Regions from separate parts of the Micromonospora sp. NPDC049107 genome, predicted to be linked through region 1. Evidence: predicted binding sites of a transcription regulator. Region 1 holds the regulator's gene; each other region holds the start of a gene.
What was found. The regulator HrcA, encoded in region 1, represses chaperone genes, less so after heat shock. The targets are predictions, from matches to a motif close to GGTTNGCACNCTCNNNNNGAGNGTGCNAACC.
Positions count from the first base shown of each region.

Region 2: a site for HrcA is predicted at 2,124-2,154, ahead of groL (chaperonin GroEL). Genes of this name have one in related genera too.
Region 3: a site for HrcA is predicted at 2,899-2,929, ahead of groES (co-chaperone GroES). Genes of this name have one in related genera too.

Region 1 is NZ_JBEZEC010000017.1:17,508-23,223, forward strand. It holds gene AB0B55_RS31040 (16S rRNA (uracil(1498)-N(3))-methyltransferase) at 47-781, opposite strand; gene dnaJ (molecular chaperone DnaJ) at 783-1,931, opposite strand; gene hrcA (heat-inducible transcriptional repressor HrcA) at 2,005-3,027, opposite strand; gene AB0B55_RS31055 (DUF4870 domain-containing protein) at 3,241-3,882, shown strand; gene hemW (radical SAM family heme chaperone HemW) at 3,945-5,168, opposite strand; gene AB0B55_RS31065 (enoyl-CoA hydratase-related protein) at 5,188-5,716, shown strand, end outside.
Region 2 is NZ_JBEZEC010000007.1:170,701-176,416, reverse strand. It holds gene AB0B55_RS18715 (GNAT family N-acetyltransferase) at 1-256, opposite strand, end outside; gene AB0B55_RS18710 (cold-shock protein) at 541-744, shown strand; gene AB0B55_RS18705 (hypothetical protein) at 859-2,076, shown strand; gene groL (chaperonin GroEL) at 2,349-3,971, shown strand; gene AB0B55_RS18695 (hypothetical protein) at 4,030-4,275, opposite strand; gene AB0B55_RS18690 (GNAT family N-acetyltransferase) at 4,352-5,287, opposite strand; gene AB0B55_RS18685 (S8 family serine peptidase) at 5,327-5,716, opposite strand, start outside.
Region 3 is NZ_JBEZEC010000011.1:175,394-181,109, reverse strand. It holds gene AB0B55_RS26185 (molybdopterin-dependent oxidoreductase) at 1-610, opposite strand, end outside; gene groL (chaperonin GroEL) at 737-2,380, opposite strand; gene groES (co-chaperone GroES) at 2,451-2,765, opposite strand; gene AB0B55_RS26170 (methyltransferase domain-containing protein) at 3,024-4,205, shown strand; gene ybaK (Cys-tRNA(Pro) deacylase) at 4,215-4,694, shown strand; gene AB0B55_RS26160 (substrate-binding domain-containing protein) at 4,872-5,716, shown strand, end outside.

The sequences.
Region 1 (5,716 bases):
GCCGAAGCCAGCGGCGGCAGGGTGGCGGCGAGTCGGGGGTGGGCGACTACCAGCGGCCGAGGCGGGTGGCGAGCACGCTGAGCGCGGCCACGCCGGCCGTGGAGGTACGCAGCACCTCCGGCCCGAGGCGTACCGGCCGGCCACCGGCCTCACGGAAGGCCGTCAGTTCGGCCCGGTCGATGCCGCCCTCGGGGCCGACCACCAGGACGATCTCCCCGGCCGACGGCAGGTCGACGCCGGTCAGCGGCTCGTCGGCCTCCTCGTGCAGGACGAACCCGGCGGCGGCGCCGGCGATCCGGCGGGCGACCGTGGCGGTGGACTCGTCCGGCGCGCCGGCCACGACGGGCAGCCAGGGCCGGCGGGCCTGTTTCGCCGCCTCGCGGGCGGTGGCCACCCATTTCTCGCGTGCGCGTACGCCCCGGTCGCCGCGCCACTGGGCCACCGAGCGCGACGCCGCCCAGGGCACGATCTCGTCCACCCCGACCTCGGTCATCGCCTGCACGGCCAGCTCGCCCCGGTCACCCTTGGCGATGCCCTGCACGGTGACGATCCGGGGTACGGGCGCGTCCGCGTACCCCCGGGAGGTGACCGCGACCTCCAGGCTGCCCCGGCCGACGGTGGTGACCACGGCGGCGGCCGTGCCGCCCCGACCGTCGGCGAGCAGCAGCTCCTCGCCGACGCGCAGCCGCTGCACGGTTGCGGCGTGGTACCCCTCCGGGCCGTCCAGGGTCAGCGCGTCACCGGTGGGCAGCGCCTCCACCAGGAACAGCGGCGCCGACACCTCAGGCGTGCCCGTTGAACGCGTCGCGCATCCGGGAGAAGAAGCCGCCCTGCTTGGTCAGCTCGGCGACCTCCTCGCCCCGGGTCTTGGCGAAGTCGCGCAGCATCTTCTCCTGGTCGGGGTCGAGCTTGGTGGGCGTCCGGACGTCCAGGTGCACGTAGAGGTCGCCCCGGCCGGTGCCGCGCAGGTGCGGTACGCCCCGGGCGCGCAGTCGCAGCGTGCTGGCCGGCTGGGTGCCGGCCTTGACGTCGACGGTCTCCTCGCTGTCCAGCGTCTTGATGGTGAGCCGGGTGCCCAGCGCGGCGGCGGTCATCGGCACGGTGACGCGGCAGTGCAGGTCGTCACCCTTGCGGGAGTAGACGTCGTGCGGACGCTCGTGGATCTCCACGTAGAGGTCGCCGGCGGTGCCACCGCCCGGGCCCACCTCACCCTGCTGGGCCAGCCGGATCCGCATGCCGTCCTCGACGCCGGCCGGGATCTTGACGGTGAGCGATCGGCGGGTGCGTACCCGGCCGTCACCGGCGCAGGTTGGGCAGGGGTGCGGGATGGTGGTGCCGTAGCCCTGGCAGACGGTGCACGGCCGGGCCGAGACCACCTGGCCGAGGAAGGTGCGCTGCACGGACTGCACCTCGCCGCGGCCGGCGCACGCCTCGCAGGTGGCCAGGTGGGTACCGGCCGCGGTGCCGGCGCCCGAGCAGGTGGTGCAGAGCACGGCGGTGTCCACGGTGATCGGGGCCTCGACGCCGAACGCCGTCTCGTGCAGGTCCAGTTCGAGGCGCAGGATCGCGTCCGCGCCCGGACGGGTCCGTGGACGCGGCCCGCGGCCGGCGCCGCCCGCGGCGCCACCGAAGAACGCGTCCATGATGTCCTGGAAACCGACGAACGGGCCGGCTCCCCCCGGACCACCCGGGCCGCCCGCGCCCCCGCCGCCGGGGGCGAGCGGGTCGCCACCCAGGTCGACGATCTGCCGCTTCCGGTCGTCCGAGAGGACCTCGTACGCGGCGTTGATGTCCTTGAACTTCTCCTGGGCCTCCGGGTCCGGATTGACGTCCGGGTGGAACTGGCGTGCCAGCTTGCGGTAGGCGCGCTTGATCTCGTCATCGGAGGCTTCCCGGCTGACACCGAGGATGCCGTAGTAGTCCCTGGCCACTGCGTTCCGTGTCCTCATGTTCGTCTCGCGTTGCGCCGACCGGCGGCCGCAGCCGGCCGTCGGCCCTGACTGGTCAGTTCTGGGCCAGCAGCTCGCCCACGTAGCGTGCCACGGCGCGCACCATGGCGATATTGCCGGGGTAGTCCATCCGGGTCGGCCCCAGCACTCCCAGGCCGCCCACGATGGTGGCCCCCGGGCCGTACCCGGTGCTGACCACCGAGGCGGCACGCAGGTTGTCGAACTCGTTCTCGTCGCCGATCAGCACCCGGGTCGTGCTGGGCTCGGTCTCGCCGATGAGCTTGAGGAGCACGACCTCCTCCTCCAACGCCTCCAGGATGGGCCGCAGCGAACCCTGGAAGTCGAGCAGACCACCCCGGGTCAGGTTGGCGGTGCCGGCCAGGGCGATGCGTTCCTCGTGCCGCTCGACGAGCGTCTCCAGCAGCACGGTGGAGAGCGTGGTCATGGCCGGGCGCAGCTGCACCGGCGCCTCTTCCACCAGCGCCTGCACCAGCGGTGGGGTGTCCGACATGCGCTCACCGGCGAGTTTCTCGTTGACCAGGCGACGCAGGTCGGTGACGTCGTCGGCGGGCACCGGTCCGGGCAGCTCCACCAGCCGCTGCTCCACCCGGCCGGTGTCCGCGATCATCACGAGCATCAGCCGGGTGGTGGAGATCGGCACCAGCTCCAGGTGGCGGACCGAGGAGCGGGCGAGGCTCGGGTACTGCACCACGGCCACCTGCCGGGTCAACTGGGCGAGCAGCCGTACGGTGCGGTGGACCACGTCGTCGAGGTCGACGGCCCCGACGAGGAAGCGCTCGATGGCCCGGCGTTCGGCCGGACTGAGCGGCTTGACCCGGGACAGCCGGTCGACGAAGAGCCGGTAGCCACGGTCGGTGGGCACCCGGCCGGCGCTGGTGTGCGGCTGCCGGATGTAGCCCTCCTCCTCCAGCACGGCCATGTCGTTGCGGACCGTCGCCGGGGAGACCCCGAGCTGGTGCCGCTCGACCAGCGCCTTGCTGCCGACCGGCTCCTGGGTCGAGACGTAGTCCTCGACGATGGCGCGGAGCACGGCGAGCTTCCGGTCGTCCAGACCCATCCTCCGCACCTCCTGTCGCACGTCGGCCGCCGGCCCACCCGGGCCGACGGACCGTCCTGGCACTCGACTGTAACGAGTGCCAGTCTACGTCGGCGTGCCCGCCGACGCGATGATCAACGACGGCCCGTGACATCCCGCGCGGGCCGATCGGCCCGGACGACAGGGCGATGTCGCTCTGGTGCGGCGTTGCTCACGGCACCTACCGTGACAACCATGACTGAACCACCTCGCCCTCCCGGCGCGGGAGACCCCGGCAACTACCCGCCGGAGCCGAATCTCCCCGGCTCGTCCTCGTCGGCCGAGCCGCCCACCGCACCACTGTCCGGGGCGCCCGGCCCGGGCGGCTATCCCCCAGCCGGTGGCTATCCGCCGCCCACCGGTGACCAACCGCCGTCGGGCGGCTACCCTCCGCCGGGCGGCTACCCCCCACCAGGGGGTTACCCCCCGCCGGGTGGCACGACTGGCGGGTATCCGACCGGCGGCGCGTACGGCGGCCCCGGCGGCGGTTACGCCAACAACGAGGACAAGACCTGGGCGCTCGTCGCCCACTTCGGCGGCGCGGCCGGGATGATCATCAGCGCGGGCGTGCTCGGCTGGATCGCCCCGCTGGTGGCGTTGCTGGCCCGGGGCAGCCAGTCCCCGACCGTCCGGGCGCACGCCGTGTCGGCGCTCAACTTCCAGCTCGTCTGGTCGATCGTCGGCCTGGTCGGCTGGGTGCTGTCCTGCATCTTCATCGGCTTCATCGGCGTCGTGGCGGCCGTCGTGCTCGGAGCCGTGTGCGGCATCCTCGCCGGCATCAAGGCCAACGAGGGGCAGCTCTACCGCTACCCGCTCTCCGCCAACCTCATCAAGTGATCCGGGCCGGCCGCTCCCCCGGCCGGTCCGGCACACCGCCGCCGGCCGGGCGGGCGTCCGGCTCAGGGCAGCAGGTCCCGCACGACCGCGTCGGCGAGCAGCCGGCCGCGCAGGGTGAGGACCGCCCGTCCGGCGGCGTACCTCTCGGCGTCCAGCAGACCGTCGGCGAGGGCCCGCGCGGCACCGGCCCGGCCGGCGTCGTCGAGCACCCCCAGCGGCAGTCCGCTGGCGAGCCGCAGCCGGAGCATCACGTCCTCCATGTGCGCCTCGTCCGTGGTCAGCACCTCGCGGGCCAGGCCGGGTGACGCGCCGGCCGCCAGCCGCTGGGCGTACGTGGTGGGGTGCTTCACGTTCCACCAGCGCACCCCGCCGACGTGGCTGTGCGCGCCCGGGCCCAGGCCCCACCAGTCGGCGCCGGTCCAGTAGAGCAGGTTGTGCCGGCACCGGGCCTCGTCGGCGCGCGCCCAGTTGGACACCTCGTACCAGGAGAGGCCGGCCGCGTCGAGGGCGGCCTCCGCGGCCAGGTAGCGGTCCGCCGCCACGTCGTCACTGGGGTACGGCACCTCGCCGCGCTTCATCCGCGCGGCGAGCCGGGTGCCGTCCTCCACGATGAGGGCGTACGCGCTGACGTGGTCGACCCCGGCGTCGACGACCTGCTCCAGCGTGCCGGCGAAGTCCTCGGCCCGTTCCCCCGGCGTGCCGTAGATCAGGTCCAGGTTGACGTGGTCGAACCCGGCCTCGCGCGCCTCGAGGGCGGCGGCGGTGGCCCGGCCGGCGCTGTGTTTACGGTCCAGGATCGCCAGCACACCGGGCGACGCGGACTGCATGCCCAGCGAGATCCGGGTGTAGCCGGCCGTGCGCAGCAGCTTCAGCGACTCCGGTGTGACCGACTCCGGATTCGCCTCGGTGGTCACCTCGGCGTCGGCGGCGAGCCCCCAGGTGCGGTCGATGCCCTCGAGGATGCGGGCCAGGTCGTCGGCGGGGAGCAGGGTGGGCGTGCCGCCACCGACGAAGACGGTGTCGACGCGGGGTGGCGGGTTGTCGCCGAGCACCCGGGCGGCGAGCGCCAGCTCGGCCAGCACGGTGTCGGCGTACGCCTCGCGGCTCGCGCCCCCACCCAGCTCGGCGGCCGTGTACGTGTTGAAGTCGCAGTAGCCGCAGCGACTGGCGCAGAACGGGACGTGGACGTACACGCCGAAGCCGCGCGCGCCGACCGCCGTGGTGGCGGTGGCGGGCAACGATCCGTCGCCGGGGACGGTCTCACCATCTGGAAGGACGCCGGGCATGGCCACTAGTGTGCCCGGCATGACCTCTCCCGACGTGCTCGTGCGGGTCGCCACGGCCCGTGGGGTGACCACCCTCACCCTGGACAGCCCGCACAACCGCAACGCGCTCTCCACCGCCCTGATGACCCAGTTGCTGGCGGGGCTGACGGACGCGGTGGCCGACGACGCGGTCCGGGTGATCGTGCTCGACCACACCGGGCCGGTCTTCTGCTCCGGCGCGGACCTGAAGGAGACCGCCGCGGCGTACGCCAGCGGAACCGTGCCCGCCGGCATGCTGGGCGACGTGCTGGCGGCGCTCTGGGAGTGCCCGAAGCCGATCCTGGCCCGGGTCGCCGGGCCCGCGCGGGCCGGCGGACTCGGCCTCATCGCCGCCGCCGATCTCGCGGTCTGCGCCGACGAGGCGACGTTCGCGTTCACCGAGGTCCGCATCGGGGTGATCCCGGCGGTGATCTCGGCGACCGTGCTGCCCCGGCTGCACCCCCGCGCCGCCGCCGAGCTGTACCTGACCGGGAACACCTTCGACGGGCGGCGTGCCGTCGAGGTCGGCC
Region 2 (5,716 bases), on a different contig from region 1:
CACCGGCGTGCCCGACGAGCCGGCCGCCCGGATCCGCGACGAACTGCGCGGTGTGCGGACCGGTCGACGTGAACGCCACCCGGGCGGCGAACTCGTTGTGCGGTCGGGCCGCGGCATCCGCCAACGTCTCCAGGAAGGCCAACGGCGCGTCGGCGAGCATCTCCAGTCGCAGCGCCCGCATCCGGGCGGCGTCCTGCGGTCGTACCCGGTGGATCCGCGCCTGCCGCAGGGGCGCGGAGCCCGTGTTGGTGCTCATGACCGCATGCCTACCACAGGGGCGGACGCGCACCGGTGACCCGTGCCGCCAGACCCCCTCCATCCGGTCCAAACGCAACCATCGTCATGAATCCGACGGAGCCTCGGATCGCTACGAACTATGCCCGATTTGTGGTCGTGCGCTCCCGTCACTCCTCGTGTAGCGTGCGATTTCGATCACCTCTTTCAACGGTCGCCGTCGATCGCTGAGGTGGTGGTTCGTGGGTGTCCGGCGGTGCCGGACGGCCGGGCAGGCAACGCCGCGCAGAGTGAGGGAAGTGCACCGTGGCACAGGGTTCTGTGAAGTGGTTCAACGCCGAGAAGGGTTACGGCTTCATCGCCGTCGACGGCGGTCAGGACGTGTTCGTCCACTTCTCCGCGATCGAGATGGACGGCTACAAGGCGCTCGACGACGGTCAGCGGGTCGAGTTCGAGATCGCCCAGGGTCAGAAGGGCCCGCAGGCGGAGCACGTCCGCGTCATCGGCTGACCGATCCCGATCTGCTCGCCGGCTGTTGCGCGACCGGCTGGCGAGTCGGGGCTGCGGCGCGGACGCCGGCCCGGGAAGATCGTGAACCGTTCCAGCCGATGCTGAGGAGGGTTCATGACCGACCAGTCGCCGCCACCCGCCACGCCCTCCGGGCCGGGTGAGCCGAGCCGGCCCGACCCGACGTCACCCGGCGACGGCTCCGGCGCGTCACCAGTTCCGGGCACCCCGCCCGTCCCGGACGCTGGCCTGCCGCACGCGGGCCCGCCGCCGCAGAGCGGGGACCCGGCGCAGGCGTGGGGTCAGCCCGCCGGTCCGCCGCCGGGCTGGGGTCCCGCCCAGGGAGCATGGGGTCAGCCCGGTGGTCCGCCGCCGCAGGGCTGGGCCTTTCCGCCCACCGGCGGCTACCCGCCGGGGGCCGGTCCCTACGGCGGTCAGCCGTGGTATCCGGGGGCACCGGTCGGCTGGTACCCGCCGGGTTACGGCCTCGACCCGAACGACGCCCTGGTCACTCCGCCCGGCGCCGGTATCGGGGGCTGGTTCGACCGGTTCTGGGGCGCGCTGCGCCGGGGCTGGCGGCAGTTGGTGCCGATCATGCTGCTCACTCAGGTCCTGCCGGCGGCGGTGCTGTCGGTCATCTCGTTCGGTCTGGACCCGTCGCCCACCTGGGCGGCGCAGGCCGAGACGGACCCGTCGGCCGGGCTGCCGGACAACTTCGCCACCAGCCTGTTGACCCTCGTCGTCGTGCTGGTCGGCGGCAGCCTGCTGATCGGCCTGGTGCAGGCGCTGGGCTGGGCCGCGGGCAGTTGGGTGATCACCCAGCAGGCGGCCGGCCGGCCCGCCCGGCTCGACGCGGCGCTGCGGTACGGGCTGCGCCGGGCCGTCGGCCTGTGGGGTTGGACGCTGCTGGTCAGCCTGCTCATCGGCATCGGAGTCTGCTTCTGCGTGCTGCCGGGGATCTACCTGGCGTTCGCGTTGAGCATGGCCGGCCCGGTCTACCTGTTCGAGCGGGACAACCCGATCGGCCGGTCGTTCCGGATGTTCCACGACCGGCTCGGAATGCTGCTCGGCCGGGTGGCCCTGGTGGGCGCGGCGGTGATCATCGGAACCGTGGTGCCCGGCATCCTGGAGTCCGCCGGCACCGGCGCGTTCGGCGAGGATCCGTTCGCGTCCCCGGGCCCCGCGGTCGGGGTGGTGGTGGTCATCGCCGTCACGGCGGTGCTGGCCCTGCCGGCCCACCTCGCCCAGTTGGTCGGTCTGCTGATCACGTACGCCGAGCAACGGGCTCATGAGGGGCCCGTGAACGGGGCCACACTGGCCGCGGAACTCGACTGACCGGGCTCATCGTGCTTGCACTCGGCAGGTGAGAGTGCTAAACAAGTCATTGGCACTCGCATACCGTGAGTGCCAATGGTCGGGACGGTGGGGCCTGGTTGCGCCGGTGTGGAGACACCGGGGCAGCACATGGCCGGTCGTCGCGGGCTATCCGGCCCGGCCGAAGGACGTCGTCGTCGCCAGGTGGCGACGTCCCAAGGTGCGTACACCAGGCGGCCCATCCGGGGCACACATCTCGGGTGGCCCGTGAGTGTCCAGGAGGACAACGCCGTATGGCCAAGATGATCGCGTTCGACGAAGAGGCGCGCCGCGGCCTCGAGCGGGGCATGAACCAGCTCGCCGACGCCGTAAAGGTGACCCTCGGCCCCAAGGGCCGCAACGTCGTGCTCGAGAAGAAGTGGGGTGCCCCCACCATCACCAACGATGGTGTGAGCATCGCCAAGGAGATCGAGCTCGAGGACCCGTACGAGAAGATCGGCGCTGAGCTGGTCAAGGAGGTCGCCAAGAAGACCGACGACGTTGCCGGTGACGGCACGACGACGGCGACCGTCCTGGCCCAGGCCCTGGTTCGCGAGGGCCTGCGCAACGTGGCCGCCGGCGCCAACCCGATGGCCCTGAAGCGGGGCATCGAGGCCGCGGTCGCGAGCGTCTCGGAGGAGCTGTCCAAGCTCGCCAAGGACGTCGAGACCAAGGAGCAGATCGCCTCCACCGCCTCCATCTCCGCTGGCGACAGCACTGTCGGCGAGATCATCGCCGAGGCGATGGACAAGGTCGGCAAGGAAGGCGTCATCACCGTCGAGGAGAGCAACACCTTCGGGCTGGAGCTGGAGCTCACCGAGGGTATGCGCTTCGACAAGGGCTACATCTCGGCCTACTTCATGACCGACCCGGAGCGTATGGAGGCCGTCTTCGACGACCCGTACATCCTGATCGTCAACAGCAAGATCTCGTCGGTGAAGGACCTGCTCCCGATCCTGGAGAAGGTCATGCAGGGCGGCAAGCCGCTGCTGATCATCGCCGAGGACATCGAGGGCGAGGCCCTGGCCACCCTGGTCGTCAACAAGGTCCGGGGCACCTTCAAGTCGGTCGCCGTCAAGGCGCCGGGCTTCGGTGACCGCCGCAAGGCCATGCTGGGCGACATCGCCATCCTCACCGGCGGCCAGGTCATCAGCGAGGAGGTCGGCCTCAAGCTCGACGCCGTCAGCGTCGACATGCTGGGCCACGCCCGCAAGGTCGTCGTCACCAAGGACGAGACCACCATCGTCGACGGTGCCGGTGACGCCGAGCAGATCCAGGGCCGGGTCAACCAGATCCGGGCCGAGATCGACAAGAGCGACTCCGACTACGACCGCGAGAAGCTGCAGGAGCGGCTGGCCAAGCTGGCCGGTGGCGTTGCGGTCATCAAGGTCGGCGCGGCCACCGAGGTCGAGCTGAAGGAGCGCAAGCACCGCATCGAGGACGCCGTTCGCAACGCGAAGGCGGCCGTCGAGGAGGGCATCGTCCCCGGTGGTGGCGTCGCGCTGGTGCAGGCCGGCAAGACCGCCTTCGACAAGCTGGACCTGGTCGGCGACGAGGCGACCGGTGCCAACATCGTCAAGGTCGCGCTGGACGCCCCGCTGCGGCAGATCGCCGTCAACGCCGGCCTCGAGGGCGGCGTCGTGGTGGAGAAGGTCCGTAACCTCGAAGCGGGTCACGGCCTCAACGCCGCCAACGGCGAGTACGTCGACCTGCTGGCCGCGGGCATCATCGACCCGGCCAAGGTGACGCGTTCGGCGCTGCAGAACGCGTCGTCGATCGCCGCGCTGTTCCTCACCACCGAGGCCGTCGTCGCGGACAAGCCGGAGAAGACCCCGGCTGCCCCGGCTGGCCCGGGTGGCGGGGACATGGACTTCTGAGTCCAGTTCCGACACACCGAACGGGGCGGGCCGCTGACGCGGTCCGCCCCGTTCGTCGTCAGGTGGGCAGTGGACGCTGGTTGCGGCGCTTCTGCGCCCGGTCGTACGGCGGCAGCGACCGGATCGGCGCGTCCACCATCTCCTGCGGTTCCTCGGTCGCCGGTCGGCCGTCGGTGCTCATCTCGGCCAGTTGTTCGGCGTCGCCGTAATCCAACCGGTCGAACGGCAGTTGGCCGGGCAGTTCGTCGGCCGGCTTCCAGGTGATCGGCGGGCCGTCCTCGGTCTGGTCGTCATCCGTGGTCATGGCTGCCTCCTCTACCGAAACGGTAGGGGGCGTCGATGCCCGACGCGGACGAATGGGTCAATGTCCCATTTGACCGCTATTCGGCCCCAAGCCGTCGCCGGTACAGGAAGAAGACCCGCTCGATCCGCGCACCCGCGCTGCCCGAGTAGAACGGCACCGGCCCCACCCAGCCGATCTCCGCCCGGTCCAGTCCCGCCGCACGCTGATCCCGCAGGCAGCGTCGCAGCAGCACTCCGCCGATGCCCGAGCCCTCGGCGGCCGGGGCGGTGCCCATCGGCCCGAACCAGCTCGGCCGGGACGATCCGTAGGCGGCGAAGCCCAGCACCTCGCCGGCCCGCTCCGCCAGGTGGCAGCCGGCCCCCTCGCGGCCCACCGATCCGGCCAGCTCACCGTCCCAGGCGCCGCCGAAGGTGGACCGGGCGAACGCGGTCAGCGCCGGCAGGTCAGCGGGCTCGGCCCGCCGTACCGTGATGCCCTGCCCGGCCAGCCGCCGCTCGGTTGCCTCCGTCGACCGCAGCGCCGGGGACTCGTCGTACGACAGGTCCGCCGTCATGTTCCAGGCGGTCCGGTCCTGCTGGTAGCCGAGCGCGAGGGCCGCGCACACCGCCGGCGTGTACCGCACGTCGATGCCCGGCCAGGCGTAGTACGGCGGGTTTCCGGCCAGCAGCACCTCGGTCACGCCGTGCTCGGCGAGCGCCCGCTCGGCCCGGGCGACCAGGCTGCGGCCCACGCCCCGGCGACGCTGCCCCGGCAGTACGGCGACCAGGTCCACGTGCCCGATGCCCGGCTCCGTCGGCGACACCGAGCAGAGCAGCACCCCGACCAGGTCGCCGGCCCGGTACGCCCCCAGCCCGATCACCGTCCGGTCGACGGCGGCCCGCGGCCAGAGGACGTCCACGACGGCGTCCGCCTCGGCGGCGTCCTCGGGCAGGTCGAGGGCCTGCGCGCAGAGCCGCGCCACGGTGGGCGCGAGATCGAGGGCCAGCTCGGTGACGGTGATCTCGGCGTCCATGGGTGCCGACCCTAGATCACCCGCCGCCTCCCGCCCTGCTCACCCCCGGGCGGCGCGGACGGCGGCGTACGCGTCGACCTGCCCGGCGCCGGTGACGTTCGCCGGGGTGCCGCAGGCGTCACTCGGATTGCGTGAGCGGTACGTCGGCTCGGCCGGCGTGGCGGTGTCCCGCAGGATCTGCCGGGTCCGGGTCAGATCGCCGATCAGCGCCGGGTTCGCCGACCACATGAGCGCGACCACTCCCGCCACCTGCGGGGTCGCCATCGACGTGCCGTCCAGCGCCGCGTACCCGCCGCCGGGCATGGCCGAGACGACCCCCACCCCGGGGGCCAGCACGTCCGGCTTGCCCGCGCCGCCCTCCACCGGCCCACGCGAGGAGAACTCCGCAACGCGTCGCTGCGCGTCCACCGCGCCCACGGTCAGCACGTT
Region 3 (5,716 bases), on a different contig from region 1:
GGGCGGCCGAGACGCCCCGCCGCCCGGCCAGCCAACGGCCGCCGAGACCGGCCACGGCCGCCGTACCGAGCAGCACTCCGGTGCCGGTGAGGAACCGTCGGCGCGACTCCGGGTCGACACCCTCGACCGGCGCGGCCGGCGTCACCGGCGTGGGTGGGTCCCACGGCCAGGGTTCCAGCTCGAACGGGCCGGCGATGAACAGCCAGAGCACCAGGGCGCCGAGCCCGCCGCCGACCAGCGACGGCAGCGCGTCGAAGACGTCCGCGCCGGGGCGGGTCAGCGCGGCGGCCACACCGACGGCGCCGAACGCCGCGATACCGGCCAGGCCCAGGGCCAGCCGCCGGATCGCCAGCATTCCGAACAGGGCCGCGAACCCACCCAGCAGCAGGGCCGTTCCGGTCAGCAGGGCGATCTTGTCGGCGGTGCCGAAGACGTCGATGGCGAACTGCTTGAGCGGCTCGGGAACGGCGTCGACGACCACCCCGCCGACCGCGACCAGTGGCGCCGACCGGGGGCCGGTCAGCACCGCCACCGGCTCCGCGGTGCCGATCGCGACGGCGGCGGCGGTGACTCCGGCCAGCGCGGCGTACCGCCGCGACGTCGTGCTCATCGGCCCAGTGTGCGCGATCATCTCGGCCGATCGCCAACGACGTCATCGCTTGGTAATGCTCGCCCGGACGAAACCGGGGCACACCGCCGTACGGCGGTGTGCCCCGGAACGGGTGTCGCTACCGGGTCAGAAGCCCGGGCCGTGCTGGTGGCCGTGGCCGTGGCCGTGCCCGCCACCGGCGGCGGCCGGCTCGGGCTGCTCCGGCTTCTCCACCACGAGGCTCTCCGTGGTGAGTAGCAGGCCGGCGATCGACGCGGCGTTGGTGACGGCGTTGCGGGTCACCTTCACCGGGTCGATGATGCCGGACTTGACCAGGTCGCCGTACTCGCCGGTGGCCGCGTCGAGGCCGTTGCCCCACTGCATGCCGGCGACCTTCTGGGTCACGACGTAGCCGTCGTGGCCGGCGTTCTGCGCGATCCAGCGCAGCGGCTCGACCAGCGCCTTGCGCACGATCGAGACGCCGACCTTCTCCTCGCCGGTGAAGCCCAGGTCGTCGTCGAGCACGGGGAGGATCTGCACCAGGGCGGCGCCGCCGCCGGGCACGGTGCCCTCCTCGACCGCGGCCTTGGTCGCCGCGATCGCGTCCTCGATGCGGTGCTTGCGCTCCTTCATCTCGACCTCGGTCGCCGCACCCACCTTGATCACGGCGATGCCGCCGGAGAGCTTGGCCAGCCGCTCGGCCAGCTTCTCCCGGTCCCAGTCGGAGTCGGAGGCCTCGATCTCCTTGCGGATCTGGGCCACCCGGTCGTCGACCTCGGTCTTCTGGCCGCCGCCGTCGACGATCGTGGTGTTCTCCTTGTCGACCACGACGCGCCGGGCGGTGCCGAGCACCTCCAGGCCGACCTGGTCGAGCTTGTAGCCCAGCTCCGGGGCGACCAGCTCGGCGCCCGTGGAGATCGCGATGTCCTGGAGCATGGCCTTGCGCCGGTCGCCGAAGCCCGGGGCCTTGACCGCGCAGACCTTGAGGGTCTTGCGCAGCGAGTTGACCACCAGGGTGGAGAGCGCCTGGCCGTCCACGTCCTCGGCGATGATCAGCAGGGGCTTGCTGTTCTGCAGGACCTTCTCCAGCAGCGGCAGCAACTCCTCGATCGCCGAGATCTTCTGGGTGGTGACCAGGATGTACGCGTCCTCGAGGACGGACTCCTGACCCTCCAGGTCGGTGACGAAGTTCGGCGAGATGAAGCCCTTGTCGAACTGGAGACCCTCGGTCACGTCCAGCTCGGTGGTGAGCATCGAGCCCTCCTCGACGGTGATGACACCGTCGCGGCCGACCCGCTCCATCGCCTCGGCGATCAGCTCGCCGATGGTGGCGTCCTGCGCGGAGATCGTCGCCACGTTCGCGATCGACTCCTTGCCGGCGACCTCGACGGCCTTGCCGAGCAGCGCCTCGGAGACCTTGGCGGCCGCCGCGTCGATGCCCCGCTTGAGGCCGGCCGGGTTGGTCCCGGCGGTCACGTTGCGCAGGCCCTCACGGACCATCGCCTGCGCCAGCACGGTCGCGGTGGTGGTCCCGTCGCCGGCGACGTCGTTGGTCTTGGTCGCCACCTCCTTGACCAGCTGCGCGCCGAGGTTCTCGTAGGGGTTGGTGAGCTCGATCTCCTTCGCGATGGTCACGCCATCGTTGGTGATCGTCGGCGCACCGAACTTCTTGTCCAGGACGACGTTGCGCCCGCGCGGGCCGAGGGTGACCTTGACCGCGTCAGCGAGGGCGTTGACACCGTGCTCCAGCAGGTGTCGGGCGTCGTCCGAGAAGCTGAGGATCTTCGCCATGAATGTCCCTTCGAAGCGCCGCTGCCCCGGCCCGGCGAGCCGGACCGGGGCAGCGACACTGATCGGTTGCTTACTTCTCGATGACCGCGAGGACGTCGCGGGCGGAGAGCACCAGGTACTCCTCGCCGGCGTACTTGACCTCGGTGCCGCCGTACTTCGAGTAGAGGACGGTGTCGCCGACCTGCACGTCAACCGGAACCCGGTTGCCGTTGTCGTCGACGCGCCCCGGACCGACAGCGAGGACGGTGCCCTCCTGCGGCTTCTCCTTGGCGGTGTCGGGGATCACGATGCCCGACGCCGTGGTGGTCTCAGCCTCGTTCGCCTGGACCACGATGCGGTCCTCGAGCGGCTTGATCGCAACCTTGGTCGCGGTAGTCACGGGCATACCCTCCTGGGGTACTGGTTTCGTTGCCGGCCAGCGGGGCTGACCAGCGTCAATCTGCCTCATGCCACCGGGCGGGGCCGTCGTCGCGGGTGCCGGTCCGCCTGGCGTGCGCACCCGGGTCGCGAGACCCGGAAGCTGGCACCCTCAGGGTGAGAGTGCTAATCGCAGGTTATTCCGTGGCTAGCACTCCGTCAAGGAGAGTGCCAGCGCGTCGCGCCCCGCCAGCGGTATTTTCCCCTCGGTCGGGAGAATGGGCAGGTGGATCTCGATCAGTTGGCGGCACTGCGTACCCCCGAGGGGTCGGCCGCCCTCACGGCGGCGGCCGAGCTGGCCGGCGGCGATCCACTGGCCGCGGCGTCGGCGCTCCGCGCGGCCGGGGTGCCGCCGACGCTGGCGGCGGCGGCCCTCACCCAGGCCGAGCTGCGCCACCGGGCGGTGGGCAAGTTCGGCCCGGCCGCCGCCGGGATGTTCCTCACCCGCCCCGGCCTGGAACAGGCCACCCGCCGGGTGGTCGCCGACCGGCGGGCCGCCCGGCTGCACGCGGCCGGCGTGCGCACCCTGGCCGATCTCGGGTGCGGCCTCGGCGCGGACGCGCTGGCCGCCGCCCGTGCCGGCATCCGGGTGTACGGGGTCGAGGCCGACCCGGTGACCGCGGCGATGGCCGCCGCCAACGCCGCCGCCGCCGGGCTGGCCGACCTGTTCACGGTCGAGTGCGGCGACGCGACCGCGTTCGACGTGTCGCGGGTGGACGGCGTCTTCTGCGACCCGGCCCGACGGGCCACCGGCACCGGCCGACGGATCTTCGACCCGCGCGCCTACTCGCCGCCCTGGGACTTCGTCACCGGCCTCGCCGAGCGGGTGCCCCGCACGGTGGTGAAGGTGGCGCCGGGCCTGGATCACGCGCTCATCCCGGCTGGCGCGGAGGCGGAGTGGGTCGGCGTGGACGGCGACCTGGTCGAGGCGGCGCTCTGGTGCGGCGAACTGGCCGAGGTGCCCCGCCGCGCCAGCGTGTACCGGAGGGAGATCCACCAGCTCACCGGCTCGGGCGACACGGAGGCGCCGGTCGGACCCCCGCGCCGCTACCTGTACGACCCGGACCCGGCGGTGGTCCGGGCGCACCTCGTCGCCGAGCTGGCCGCGGAGCTGGACGCCACCCTTGCCGACCCGAGCATCGCGTACCTCTACGCCGACCAGCCGACCCGCACCCCGTACGCGCGCTGTCTGGAGATCACCGACGTGCTGCCGTTCTCGCTCAAGCGCCTGCGGGCATTGCTGCGCGAGCGTCGGGTGGGTCGGGTGGAGATCCTCAAGCGGGGTTCGGCGCTGACGCCGGAGCAGTTGCGGCGGGACCTGCGCCTGGCCGGCGACCAGGCGGCGAGCCTGGTGCTGACCCGGGTCGCCGGAGCGCCGACCGTGCTGATCGGCCGGCCGGTGGATTAGGTTCGGGGCGTGGCGGGACAGGGCACTCCGGCAACGGCACTACTGGCCAAGCGCGGGATCGCGCACCGCACCCACCCGTACCGGGTGGCACCCGACGCTCCGAACTACGGCGCCCTGGTGGCGGCGGCCCTCGGCGTGGCGCCGGAGCGGGTGTTCAAGTCGCTGGTGACCGAGGTGGACGGCGTCCTCACCGTGGCGGTCGTACCGGTGACCGGTGAGCTGGACCTCAAGGCGCTCGCGGCGGCGGTCGGCGGCAAGCGGGCGGCGCTCGCCGAGCGGACGGTCGCCGAGCGGGCCACCGGCTACGTGCGAGGCGGAATCAGCCCACTCGGGCAGCGGCGGCGACTGCCCACCGTGCTCGACGACTCCGCGCTGGACCTGCCGACGATCTATGTCTCCGCTGGTCGGCGCGGGCTGCAACTCGAACTGGCGGCGGTGGACCTGGTGGCGCTCACCGGGGCCCACAGCGCGCCGTTGCAGGCGCGCTGACCTGTCGTTACATCGCCCTTTTCGGGGGATGTTCGGCGAGTAACAGTCGCGTTGCTGAATTGTTATCGCTTCCAACAAACTTGGGACCTGCGTGGTCTTGTGGTTCCAGTATGACGCGGAATACGTTGCCGGACACAACAAAACAACACCTCCCCCACCTCCGAAAGGACCCTGCACATGCGTAAGGGGATCCTCACCATCGCCGCCGTGGGCCTGCTCGCGACCGGCGGTTTGACCGCCTGCGGCGACGACTCCGGCAACGGCTCGGCCGACTCCAAGAAGACTCCCAAGATCGGCGTGATCCTTCCGGACAGCAAGTCCTCCCCCCGCTGGGAGACGGCGGACCGTCGCTTCCTGGAGGAGGCGTTCAAGGCCGCCGGCGTCCAGTCCGACATCCAGAACGCCCAGAACGACAAGGCCGCCTTCCAGACGATCGCCGACCAGATGATCACCGGCGGCGTCACCGCCCTGATGATCGTCAACCTGGACTCCGGCACCGGCAAGGCCGTGCTCGACAAGGCCAAGTCGCAGGGCGTCGCCACCATCGACTACGACCGGCTCACCCTCGGCGGCTCGGCCCAGTACTACGTCAGCTTCGACAACGAGGTCGTCGGCAAGCTCCAGGGCGAGGGCCTGTCGAAGTGCCTGACCGAGAAGGGCGCCAAGAACCCTGTCGTGTCGTACCTGAACGGCTCGCCCACCGACAACAACGCCACCCTGTTCAAGGCCGGCTACGACTCGGTGCTCAAGCCGAAGTTCGACTCCAAGGAATACACCAAGGGCCCGGACGACGCCGTGCCGGGCTGGGACGGCCCCACCGCCGCGACCATCTTCGAGCAGCAGCTCACCGCGACCAAGGGCAAGATCGACGGCGTGCTGGCCGCCAACGACACTCTCGGCAACGCCGCCATCTCGATCCTGAAGAAGAACAAAATCAACGGCAAGGTGCCGGTGACCGGGCAGGACGCCAGCGTGGAGGGCCTGCAGAACATCCTCGCCGGTGACCAGTGCATGACCGTCTA